Regions from separate parts of the Parabacteroides sp. B2-S-102 genome, predicted to be linked through region 1. Evidence: riboswitches for the same ligand, from Rfam matches in the RefSeq annotation. Region 1 holds a riboswitch; the other holds the start of a gene.
What was found. Region 1 has a riboswitch for thiamine pyrophosphate ahead of NBH07_RS04230 (sulfide-dependent adenosine diphosphate thiazole synthase). Riboswitches for the same ligand answer to the same signal wherever they lie in the genome.

Region 1 (6,171 bases):
GATCACCAAGGCGACCACAAACAAAGCGATCGTGGTACCTAGCACCCATTTCTGGTAAGCCAACGCTAACTCCAAAGCCCGTTTATACACCACTTTCAACTTCCGGGCTATCCAAGCCTCACGCAGTTCCTTCATTCCCGTCGCTTTACGGTTCAGTAAATAGCTACAAAGCACCGGGGTCAAGGTAAGCGCCACCACCGTAGAAGCAAACAACGCCACGATAAAAGCGATACCCAGCGGAACCAACATACGGCCTTCCATACCACTCAAGAAGAACAAGGGCACGAAGCTCACCACGATAATCAAGGTAGAGTTCAAGATCGGCATACGTACCTCACGGGAAGCGTCGTAAACCACCTCCAAGGTAGAGCGTTGCTGATCCGGAGGTAAGAGCCGGTTTTCCCGGATTCGTTTATACACGTTCTCCACGTCCACGATAGCGTCATCCACCAAGGAACCGATAGCGATCGCCATACCTCCCAAGCTCATCGTGTTAATCGTCAATCCCATGTAGTGCAATACGATGATAGAGACCAGCAAAGATAACGGCAAGGCTACCAACGAGATCACCGTCGTACGTATATTCATCAAGAACAGGAACAAGACGATCACCACGAAGAAACTACCCTCAAACAAGCTCTTCTTTACATTATTAATAGAGTTATCGATAAAATGACTCTGGCGGAATATATCCGTAGAGACATGTACATCCGCCGGCAAGTTCTTCCGCAAATCGACAACAATCTCGTCCAGCTTCTCCGTCAACTTCTCCGTACTCGTATCCGGCTGTTTGGTCACGGTAATCAATACGGCCGGCTTCGTTCGCTCGGAAGCGGTTCCCAGCTTCGGGCTTTTACCGCCGATCTTGACCGTAGCGATATCACCCAGCGTAACCGGATACTCATTCACGGTCTTCACCACGCCCTGAGCGATCTCCTCCGCCTTCGAAGTCGATAAGACACCTCGGATGATGTATTCGTTCGAGAACTCATACAATACACCACCATTGGCGTTCCGGTTCATATTCCGACAAACATCCAACACCTCGTTCAACCCTACACCGTAGTGCTTCATACGAGCCGGGTCCAACAAGATCTGGTACTCCTTAATATCGCCACCGATCACGGCAACCTGCGCCACACCGCCCGTAGACAACAAACGGGGACGGATCGTCCAGTCGGCGATCGTACGTAAGTCCAACAAAGACGTGGAATCGGCGGTCAAACCGAGAATCATCATCTCACCCAAGATGGATGACTGCGGGCCTAAGGTCGGTTTACCTACGTTCTCGGGAAGGCTCTCACCCAAGACAGCCAGTTTTTCGGACACGATCTGACGAGCCCGGTAAATATCCGTACCCCAATCAAACTCTACCCAAACCACGGAGAATCCGGTGGTAGACGAGGAACGTACACGCCGCACGTCCATCGCACCGTTCACGGCAGTCTCCACAGGGAATGTCACCAAGCGTTCCACCTCCTCGGGAGCCATACCGTTCGCCTCGGTCATGATCACGACCGTCGGGGCGTTCAAGTCCGGGAACACATCCACGTCCGTATTAAACGCCGTGTACGTACCCCAGATCATCAGCAATAGCGCACAAACCAAGATTACCAACCGGTTGTGCAATGAATAATAAATTATCTTATTTAACATGCAACGTCCCTCCTATTAATGGCTATGGCTATGAGCCGGTATCGCGTTAGAAGCGGAAGACAACTTGATCTGGTAAGCGCCACGGGTCACGACCTCATCGCCCGGTTTCAATCCGGAAAGGATCTGTACCTCCGAGCCGTTATTCGCTCCCAGCGTCACCCATTGCTTCTTATAGCCTTCCTCATCCAGACGGATAAATACCGAATAAACGCCCTGCTCCTCGATAAGGGCGGAGACAGGTACGCTCAAGACATTCTCCATCGGCTTTGTCAACAAAAAGATCTCCACGAAAGAACCGGGGATAACCGCTCCTTTATTATCGAACTCGAAAGTCACCGGTACATAGAAAGAGTTCATATCGGAAGCCTTTCCATACGATAACAACCGTCCACGCAAATCAGACAATTTATAGAGAGCGTTATCATACGGAGTCATGAAATTAGCGGTTTGGATCATGGGAAGATCGTTGTAATACCTCTCAGACACGTCCGCACGCAATACCAAACGATTGTTTTGCGAGATCGTAGCCAAAGGCTGACCTACGGATACATAATCACCCTCTTTCACTTGGATGTTCTTCAAGTAACCGTTCAAGGGAGAGACTACAGACACGCCTTTCGCCGTCTGTTTTCCCGCTATCGCCTCATAAGCGACCTTGGCGTTCTCGTAATTCAAGCGGGCCTGCTCGAAATCCTTGGCGGATACGATCTTATCGCCTACCAAGGCTTGCATACGCTCGTATTCCTTTTTCGCCGTCTCATAAGCGAATTTAGCCCTTGCCGCCACGTCTCCATCCGAGAGGGCGTTGGAAGCGATACTCAACACGGCCTGTCCCTTGCGTACCGCCGTACCATCCACGAATGGCAAGCTACCAAACGAGATCACGCCGGGGACGGTAGCGACGATCACGGACTCCTCCCCCTGCGCCGCCATTACTCGTCCGCTCGTCTTAATCACATCCGTGAAAGGAGCGGGATTAACCGTTACGGTCTGCAAACCAACGGCCTCGGCTAAAGCCTTCTTAAAGACAATCTCGCCGGGATGGGTACCACCGGCCTCATGCTCATGCTCATGGTCATGGCCTTCGTGTTCATGTCCCTCATGATCATGATCGTGAGCCTCTAATTCATGATTATGCTCATCGTGTCCGGCTTGCGACGCATTTCCCGCACAACCGGCAAACAGGTAAGCGCACATCGCACCTACCAAATATATTTTCTTCATTGTGTAAAAAATCTTGATATCGTTAATAATAAATAGATAGGGGCAAGTCTGTCCTCACCCGCTCTCACAAACGAGGTATCAAGACATAGGAGGGGCACGAAGTCCCGAGGCACTCACTATCCAAGTGTCGTGCAGCGACTCAATGTAAGGGGCGTTCTCGTGATCAAGGAGCTGTCCGCAAAACGCCGGTTCAGGTGGATAAATGTAATCAAATAAGACGAGTAACGGCATCAGATGTATATCCACATCTCCATCCATAAAATGAGAAATATGCGTACTGAAATAGGCCAAGTTATGCCCGTCGCAACCGCAATCATGCGTATCAGTGCTTTTATCGCCATGCGCTTGCTCCGCGGTCAAGGATTGATAACAAGGCATCCCGTCCCGGTGATGATGGTGAGGGATAACCACAGAAAGCAATGCCAAGATGCCGGCCATCAGCACCACGTATTGTACAACCCTCTGTTTCATTTTCTCACGCATGGCACAAAGATAAGGATATTTTTCCGTTTTTTACATGAATGTTGTAAGTTTGCGGTAAATAAAAAGATAGATGAAGTTTGGAGTAAATAAAAAGGTATTATTATATACCGCCGGTTGCGTATGGATTTTCGCCGGTATCAATATCTTACGCATCGGTATCGTCACATGGTTAAACGATACCCATTATTGGTTATTCAAGATCGGGGAAGCGACCATCGTTTTCTTACTTTTCTTCAATTTGGTCTTTAAACGGCTTTTCTATAAACATTCCGAACGGATCTCCCGGAAAAACGGGAAACATTGCCCGTTCTCTTTCTTCGACGTGAAAGGTTGGATTATCATGATCTTCATGATCGCTTTCGGGATCACGATCCGTGCGCTCCATTTACTGCCGAATTCTTTCATTTCTGTATTCTATACGGGATTATCCACGGCGTTGATCATAACGGGATTCTTATTCTTGAGACAAGGAAAAACCGTTGGGAATTGAGAATTGAAAATTAAAGATACAACAATCAATAATTCTCAATTCTCAATTCTCAATTTTCAATTCCCAAGCTTTTCGCAGATCAACTCAGCCGCCTTCTTGCCGCTCATCAGCATGCCGCCAAAGATCGGTCCCATACGGAAGCTACCGCTTACGCCGTTAGCGGCCATACCGGAAACGAATAATCCCGGGTAGATCTCCTTCGTGTTCTCCACCGTCGTCTGCTCACCCAGCTCCACATTCAAGGAACGCTCGCCGATCACGCCTCCGGTCGGTGTATTCAATTGGATATCATTCTTACGGGCTACCACACGGGCGATCTCGCAATCATGCCCCGTACCTTCCAAGACAGCCTTTGCCATGATCGTCAACGGATCCACGTGCATCCCCTCACGGATTACCGGAGCCCAGTTCACTACCACACCAGCTACGGCATCGTTATGAAACACCACGTCCTCTACCGAATAGCAGTTAAAGATCGTAGCGCCCGCCTTCGTCGCCTGATAAATCAAAGCGGAAGTGGTATGTACCGAATCCATGATATACGTGCCGTTAGCACCCTCTTTATAACTTACGCCCAATTCCTTGATAATCGGCATAGCCTCTTCCTGCACCACGATATCGTTGAACATCATAGCGCCGCCCCACATACCTCCACCGGGAGCCAGCTTACGATCAAACAACGCCACCTTCTTACCGGCTTTCGCCAAGAAATAAGCGGCCACGATACCGGAAGGTCCCCCTCCCACGATCGCTACATCCACAGACAAGTTGCTCTTCAACTTCTCGAAGTAAGAGTCAATGATTCCACTTGAAACAATCTGTTCCATCTTAATAACTAATTAAAGTTTAAACATCAGGGAGCACATAGAGGTAACGCCCCCTTTATTTCCTAGTTCTACCTTATTTTCCCTTCGCCGGCATTACCCGGATCAGGTTCGATGGGTATAATCTCAGCCCGTATGACTCGGGCACCCCTATGTGAAAAGTCGGGGGCAAATGTACAAAAAATTAGTATATATGTACTCAACAGAGCCATAAAAGGCAAAAAACGCTCAGCCAAACAAAATGTAAGAAGCTTAATCTTCTTCCGACCAGTCATCAGACCAACCGAATTCTTTATCCCGGAATAATTCAGCTAATCCCGAAATCTGCTTGAACCGAAGTAACTCATTTTTATCCATTCCAATATTACGCATGATCCACTTATCAGACATCCCAGATTTGACCAACTCCGTAACAATCTCCGTCATAAGTTCCAAGTTGTGCATCCCTCGAGCCCTGTTATGGCGAATGGTTGAAGCCATTCGGTTTGAAATATCTTTCTCAATCACCGTTACAGGCAACATTCCTTTCTCACGATCATAAATCCTTTGAGATTGCTTCATAACCAGATAACGATGATAACCATCTACTATCTCATATAAATCATCCTCTTCAAGATAATAACAGACGCAAGGCATCGTATAGCCATCCTCCCAAATGGAAAGTTCCAATAATCGCATTTCCGGTGGTGCCATGATATTAGGGTTATAGCTGTTGGCTACAATTTTTTCTATAGGGACAGCCCTAACACCATATGCCGGACTAACAAAGTTTCCCATGCTTATAAAAATTATATTTGTCCATTACTTCTTTTCTCATATCCCTTTCTCGTTTTGTCTGGGAAAAACCCATATACTTACATGTATGATCGTTTTTCAAAATACAAACACACATACGTTTGTAAGTAGGGATTTCTTTAAACTCAGGTATATTGATATCATCGATATACTCCATCCGTACCGGTTTCTTATCCGTATGGTAAGCGGTACATTCTTCCACAATGATAGGAATATTAGCCGCCCGTAACTTAGCGATAGTCTCCTCACTGAGGCATCCTCCTTTTTCTCTCCAGAATTTACGGCTGACTCTTAACTTATTCAAATAGTTCTCACGAGTTTCTTCGGGTAAAGTATTTAGGAGAAAATACATATATTTCTCCCAAGAGAACCCGGCTGGGCACTTGATAGCCCTCCATCCCATAGCGGAGGTATTCCCATATATACCGGCAAAGCCAACACCGTTTACACGTCCAACCATCCTCCCCCACATGTCGGGATCGACAACTTTGTAAATGAACAGTGTGGATATCGCTTGGGATATGAATGGGCTCGCCACACGTTGCCGGGACAAAGGCACCCCTGCTTGATAATACAAATCATACAAATGATTATATGTCCAACCGAACTTTCCGTTCGCTATCCAGATATCCTGAGTTTTCCAATCATAAATAGGATATGCGTTATATATAGAATAATTCATTCTGCGAGTCCATTTAT
Region 2 (6,171 bases), on a different contig from region 1:
GTATCTCCTCTTTCCAAGCCGCCGCCGCCGCTCTTTATTCTCAGTTCACGATTCCGGAGAAAGTACAAACGATCATCCTCACTCGTGGCGAAGGACGTACGCCCATGCCTGAGAAAGAGCAACTGCACAAACTGGCTCAAAGCCAAAGTACGATGTGTATTTTCTTAAGCGCCGGTGTCGTAGAGAAGGTCCAAGAGGAATTATCGCGACATTACGCTCCAACCACTCCGGTAGCCGCTTGCTATAAATTGACATGGAAAGACGAGCGGATCTACCGTGGGCAACTGAAAGATCTCGCGAAAATCGTAAAAGAGAATCATCTTACACTGACAACATTACTTGTCGTCGGGGATGCCATCGATAATCGCAAGGGTCTATCCCGCTTATATGCGGATGAATTCAAACATCTTTTCCGTAAGTAATGATACTGATCCTTGGAGGAACGACAGAAGGTCGTGTGGCTGTGCGGGTAGCGGACGAGGCAGCCGCTACCTATTACTATTCTACGAAAGGAACTTTGCAATCCATTGAATGCGCGCATGGAATCCGTTTGACCGGAGCCATGAATGCGGAGGAAATGGAGTGTTTTTGTCGTGACCACGCGATTAAGCTATTGATTGATGCGGCACACCCTTTCGCTCAAGTGTTACACCAAACGATCGAAAAAGTATCGAAATGTTTACAGATTCCGGTGATCCGTTACGAACGTCGGTATCCACCTCGTGATGAGGACTTGATTTGGTGCGATAGTTATGCAGACGCAATTCACCAAATGGAAAACAAAGGTATCCAACGGCTACTTGCCCTCAGTGGCGTGAACACCCTTGCCCCGCTCCGCCCTTATTGGCGATCGCATACCACTTGGTTCCGTATATTGGAGCGGGAGGAATCTTTGTCGTTGGCCGAAAAGCAGGGCTTCCCCCAAGAACGTCTGGTTTTCTATCGAGAAGGTGAGGATGAGTTAAAGTTGTTGGAGCAACTCCATCCGGATGCGATCTTGACAAAGGAAAGTGGTTTCTCCGGCTATTTTACGGATAAAGTGAACGCTGCCCGCCAATTCGGAATACCAGTATTTGTCGTGAAGCGTCCCGCATTACCGGAAACTTTCTACCGAGTGTATGGTGAAGACGGATTGCGTAAACAAATTGAACGCCTATTACCAGAATTCTTTCCCTTGAAAAGCGGATATACGACCGGAGCTTGTGCTACCGCCGCCGCAAAAGCTGCTTTATTGGCCTTATTATCACGGAAGGAACAAACAGAAAGCCAGATAACATTACCCTCGGGAGAACAGATAACGTTGCCGGTAGCCTATACCGAATGGGCCGGGTGTTCCTCCGCCACCTGTACCGTGATCAAGGAGTCTGGGGATGATCCGGACGTGACGAATCATAGCCGGATCCGGGTTACTGTTCAATTATCTCCCGATGCATCCGGTTGTGCCACGGTAATGGCACAAGAAGAACATTGTCAAGAAACAGAAAGCGACGATACGGGAAGAGTCATCTTCCAAGCAGGTGAAGGAGTCGGAACCGTGACCCTTCCGGGACTCGGCTTGAAAGTCGGTGGCCCGGCTATAAACGCCACGCCCCGTAAGATGATCCGGCAAGAGCTGATTCCACTCCTGCCCTCACCCGATTCCGTCGCTATTGTCACGGTCTCGGTTCCCGGTGGCGAGGAGTTGGCGAAACGTACCTTCAATCCGAAACTTGGAATTATCGGGGGAATCTCTATTATCGGGACATCCGGAATCGTGCGTCCTTTCTCATCGGACGCTTTTATCGCCTCGATACGGAAAGAAGCCAGTGTCGCCAAAGCGATAGGTTGCGAGACGTTGGTTATTAATTCCGGGGCGAAGAGTGAACGCTACCTTCGGAGCTTATACGCTTCTTTGCCTCCACAATCATTCGTCCATTACGGGAATTTTATCGGAGAGACGCTAAAGATCGCTGCCGATTTAGGTTTCAAGCAGGTTATCTTAGGCATCATGATCGGCAAGGCGGTGAAACTTGCGGAAGGTTTCCTGGATACACACAGCAAAAAAGTCGTCATGAACAAAGGCTTCCTTCAAGATGTAGCGAAAGAAGCGAAATGCGAGGAGGCGACCGTAGATGCAATCAATCGGATTACGTTGGCCCGTGAATTATGGGAGCTTCTTACGGAAAAAGATCAAAATCGTTTCTTCCCATTACTTTTACAAAAATGTAAATCGTATTGCGCTCCTATCCTTCCCGACGGCGAACTAACCTTGCTGTTAATATCCGAAGAGGGCAAGGTCTTATACCAATCTTAGCTTTAGAGACGCAGCACGCACGCTACGTCTCTACACCCCCCAGACTGTAATAGCATTTCTTTTTAGCTGTTTATTCTTTTTTATTAGGGATTCTTTAAGAATACATATTAGGAGGATTTCGTACTTTTGCCCTCTAAATATTGATTAAAATAATGTTTAGATATCTTTTAATTTATATGGCCTGCCTTCTATTCGCCTTTTCCGTAAAGGCGCAAGGTATTTCCAATGACACGATTCCGAAAGAAGTGCTGATGCTGGACGGTAAGCCTATGACCGAAAAGCAAATACAACGTTATCATAAACAATTACATAAAGACTCCATACGGGCCAACAAAAGGATCTGGTGGTCTATCCTTGGCGGACCGTCTTACACGCCGGAAGCCTCCTTTGGCGTAGGTGGCGCGGTTTTGGCTAGCTTTCGCTTAAACAAGAATGATACGATATCCCAACGATCGTTTATCCCTGCGGGATTTAACATCACCTTAAACGGGACGTTCGTTTTTGCCGGTGCTGGTACCTTATTCTTCAACGAGAATCGCTTCCGTATTTATATCAGTTACGGTTATCGGAACGAACCTTCGCATTATTTCGGGAAAGGCTATGAGACGATCGAGCAAATCGAGAAGAGCGACTCGACAACGAAATTCCATAAGAGTTCTTTCCAACTATATCCCCGTTTCGTATGGGAAGTTAGGCCTCATTTATATACGGGTCCTCTTTTTGATATTAATTTCAGCAAATCAGATGATATCAACCCGGTGATGGCCGAAGATCCTTATTTCAATAAGTTCAAACGAGATTATGTCAATATCGGTGTCGGCGGCTTGATTCAATACGATACACGAAATGATGTGGCGACCCCAAGTTCCGGTATGTTACTAAGCGCGATCGCCAAGGTGTACGGAAAGTATTTAGGCGGTGCATATAATTATGAGATGTTCGAACTGGAATACCGCCAATTCCAGCAAGTATTTCGTCCTCGTAGCACCTTGGCATGGATCGCCAAGACACAAATCGGTGTGGGGAACGTTCCTTTTACGGAGCTTCCTTCATTTGGTTCCCCTTTCGATCTTCGCGGATATTATTGGGGGAAGTACCGTGACAAGACCATGGCGTATGGGATTCTGGAGTATCGTCATATGTTCGGCAGCGTGGAGAAATATAAGAGCGGTAATTTCTGGGCGAAGTGTGGTTTTGTAGGTTGGGTTGGCACGGGTACGATCGGAAACGCTCCTATCGTAGACTGGAATAAGTGGAAATTCAACTACGGCGTAGGCCTACGTATCCAAATGCAACCCGGCAAGAACTTCCGCCTAGACGTAGGCAAAGACCCGAACCAAAAAGGAATGGCGGTTTATATGAATATGACGGAAGCCTTCTAAAACCAGAAGGCTCCCGTCTACGATCTATGGAAGTATAACCTTGCGTTAAAATTATCGTTTAAAAGCCGGAAATATCTTAATATCGATTTTTTTCACTAAGTTTGCGTCATCGAAGGGGTGCCATACTATATGGGCTGAGATCATACCCTTACTACTTGATGCGGGTAATGCCGCCGTAAGAAAAACGAATGTTAAATGGATAAAAATGAAACGTACCGTTATCCGGTAGCTTTAACGATCGCTGGCTCTGATAGTGGCGGTGGTGCCGGAATACAAGCGGATATTAAGACTTTTTCCTCGCTGGGTGTTTTTGGAGCCTCGGCGATAACGGCTATAACCGCTCAAAACACACAGGGGGTGCGAGGGATCCAAGCGATCTCTCCCGAGATTTTGAGAGGACAAATCGAAGCTATTCTTGAGGACTTCATCGTAGATGCCATAAAAATAGGGATGCTACATAACAAGGATGCCGTAAAGGTTGTATCTGAGACTTTACCTTCCTTCCGACGAACTTCTATCATTTTAGATCCGGTGATGATATCCACGAGCGGAAGTAAATTATTGGAGGATGACGCCATCCGAACCATCATGGATGAGTTGTTCCCTAAAGCGACACTGCTTACTCCGAATATTCCCGAGACGGAATATCTTTCCGGTATAAAAATCAATAACGAGGCGGATATCTTATGTGCCGCCCGGAAATTGCAGGAAAAAGGATGTAACGCTATATTGATCAAAGGGGGGCATATTCCCGGAGTAGAAACGGTGGATCGGTTATTTATCAATGAGAATAATCCGATTTGTCTGGCCTCGCCAACAGTGGAGACCTTCAATACCCATGGAACGGGCTGTACGCTATCGTCCGCCATCGCCGCTTATATGGCACTCGGCCATTCATTGGTGGAAGCCGTACGATTAGCCAAGGAATATATGAATAACGCGCTCGTTCACGGGGCAAATGTATGCATGGGAAAAGGGCACGGACCTGTAAACCACTTCTTCTCACCCTCTGCCCTTCATAAAATCCGATGGAATCATGAATAAGCTGGTCGTAATTACTACACCTTATTTTTTCGCGGATGAAGCTTCTTTGATCGAACTTCTATTCGCGGAAGGAATGTCTCGTTTACATCTACGTAAACCGGATTGTAAACGTGATGAATTGGAGGGCTTATTGGATAAGATCTCTCCGGCTTATTACGACAGGATCGTTCTTCATGATTGGTTTACCTTGGCAGAAGAAAGGGCTTTAGGAGGAATCCATTTGAACAAGAGGAACCCGGAAGCTCCACCTTTATATAAAGGTAGTATAAGTCGTTCTTGCCATAGTCTGGAAGAGATTATCGAGTATAAACCGGTATGCGACTATGTGTTCCTTAGCCCGATCTTTCAGAGTATATCCAAAGAAAGATATGGTAGCGGATTCTCCTTAGATGGATTGCGAAACGCAAAGGGCATCATCGATGATAAGGTGATCGCCTTGGGAGGAATCTGCTCACAAACAATAACGAAATTAAGAGATATCCCCTTCGGCGGTGTCGCCGTTCTCGGGGCCCTTTGGGGAAACGATCCCTCCCTTCTTGTTGCGGATCAACTCATAAAACAATTCAAACGATTACAAGTATGGCCTTAAATTATTATTTCGGATATGATGAGAATGGAAGAGTCGGTCGGAGAACAACCGGATTACGCCCTCCTTTTGGTGGGAGTAACCGCTTGATGTTTATAACGCATCGTACACCTAAATATACGGAATGCGACGAGGTACGCATGGCAATCCAAGGAGGATGTTCGTGGATACAATTGCGTATGAAAGACGGGATCTATGAGGATACCGTACGTAAATGTGCCACTATCTGCGCGGACGAATGTGAGCGAATCGTGGATTTCTGCGTAAACGATGATCTGGAGGCTGCCGTGACATGTGGCGCTACGGCTTGTCATCTGGGTAAGAATGATATGCCCTTGGATATCGCTTGGGAAGTACTGAGAGACAAGTTAGATTCCAATGCCATCTTCTATATCGGGGCTACGGCTAACACGTTCGAGGATATCCGGCTGGCCGTAGAACGAGGCGCCTCGTATATCGGACTAGGGCCGTATCGCTTTACGGGTACCAAGAAGAATTTGAGTCCCATCTTAGGTCTGGAAGGTTATCGTAAAATTATCGCTCAATGCAAGGAGGCTGGCATTGATATTCCTATCTTTGCGATAGGTGGTATTACGTTGGAAGACGTAGGCCCTTTGATGGAGACGGGTATAACCGGAATCGCTGTTTCGGGCGCGATTATCAATGCCCCCGATCCCGTGGAGGAAACCCGCCGGTTTATAGAGGAAATCAATAAGTACTAAACTAAATACATATGGCTACTAAAAAGAATATGCGTATTTCCTATCCGTCCTCGGAAAAGATTTATGTCCCGGGCGAGATCAATAAGATCAAGGTAGGTATGCGTAAGATTAAGTTGTTGGACACGGTAACCTTGGATGAGCATG

Region 2: it holds a riboswitch for thiamine pyrophosphate, as region 1 does, so the genes downstream of both, thiD (bifunctional hydroxymethylpyrimidine kinase/phosphomethylpyrimidine kinase) here and NBH07_RS04230 (sulfide-dependent adenosine diphosphate thiazole synthase) in region 1, are expected to answer to the same signal.

The regions. Positions count from the first base shown of each region.
Region 1 is NZ_JAMOKM010000002.1:322,477-328,647, forward strand. It holds gene NBH07_RS04210 (efflux RND transporter permease subunit) at 1-1,656, opposite strand, end outside; gene NBH07_RS04215 (efflux RND transporter periplasmic adaptor subunit) at 1,672-2,880, opposite strand; gene NBH07_RS04220 (DUF6769 family protein) at 2,959-3,363, opposite strand; gene NBH07_RS04225 (hypothetical protein) at 3,434-3,853, shown strand; gene NBH07_RS04230 (sulfide-dependent adenosine diphosphate thiazole synthase) at 3,910-4,680, opposite strand; TPP riboswitch at 4,743-4,839, opposite strand; gene NBH07_RS04235 (IbrB-like domain-containing protein) at 4,930-5,454, opposite strand; gene NBH07_RS04240 (DUF3440 domain-containing protein) at 5,438-6,171, opposite strand, start outside.
Region 2 is NZ_JAMOKM010000001.1:635,837-642,007, forward strand. It holds gene cobM (precorrin-4 C(11)-methyltransferase) at 1-422, shown strand, start outside; gene cbiD (cobalt-precorrin-5B (C(1))-methyltransferase CbiD) at 422-2,293, shown strand; gene NBH07_RS02715 (BamA/TamA family outer membrane protein) at 2,446-3,675, shown strand; TPP riboswitch at 3,779-3,876, shown strand; gene thiD (bifunctional hydroxymethylpyrimidine kinase/phosphomethylpyrimidine kinase) at 3,871-4,719, shown strand; gene NBH07_RS02725 (thiamine phosphate synthase) at 4,712-5,308, shown strand; gene NBH07_RS02730 (thiamine phosphate synthase) at 5,299-6,027, shown strand; gene thiC (phosphomethylpyrimidine synthase ThiC) at 6,039-6,171, shown strand, end outside.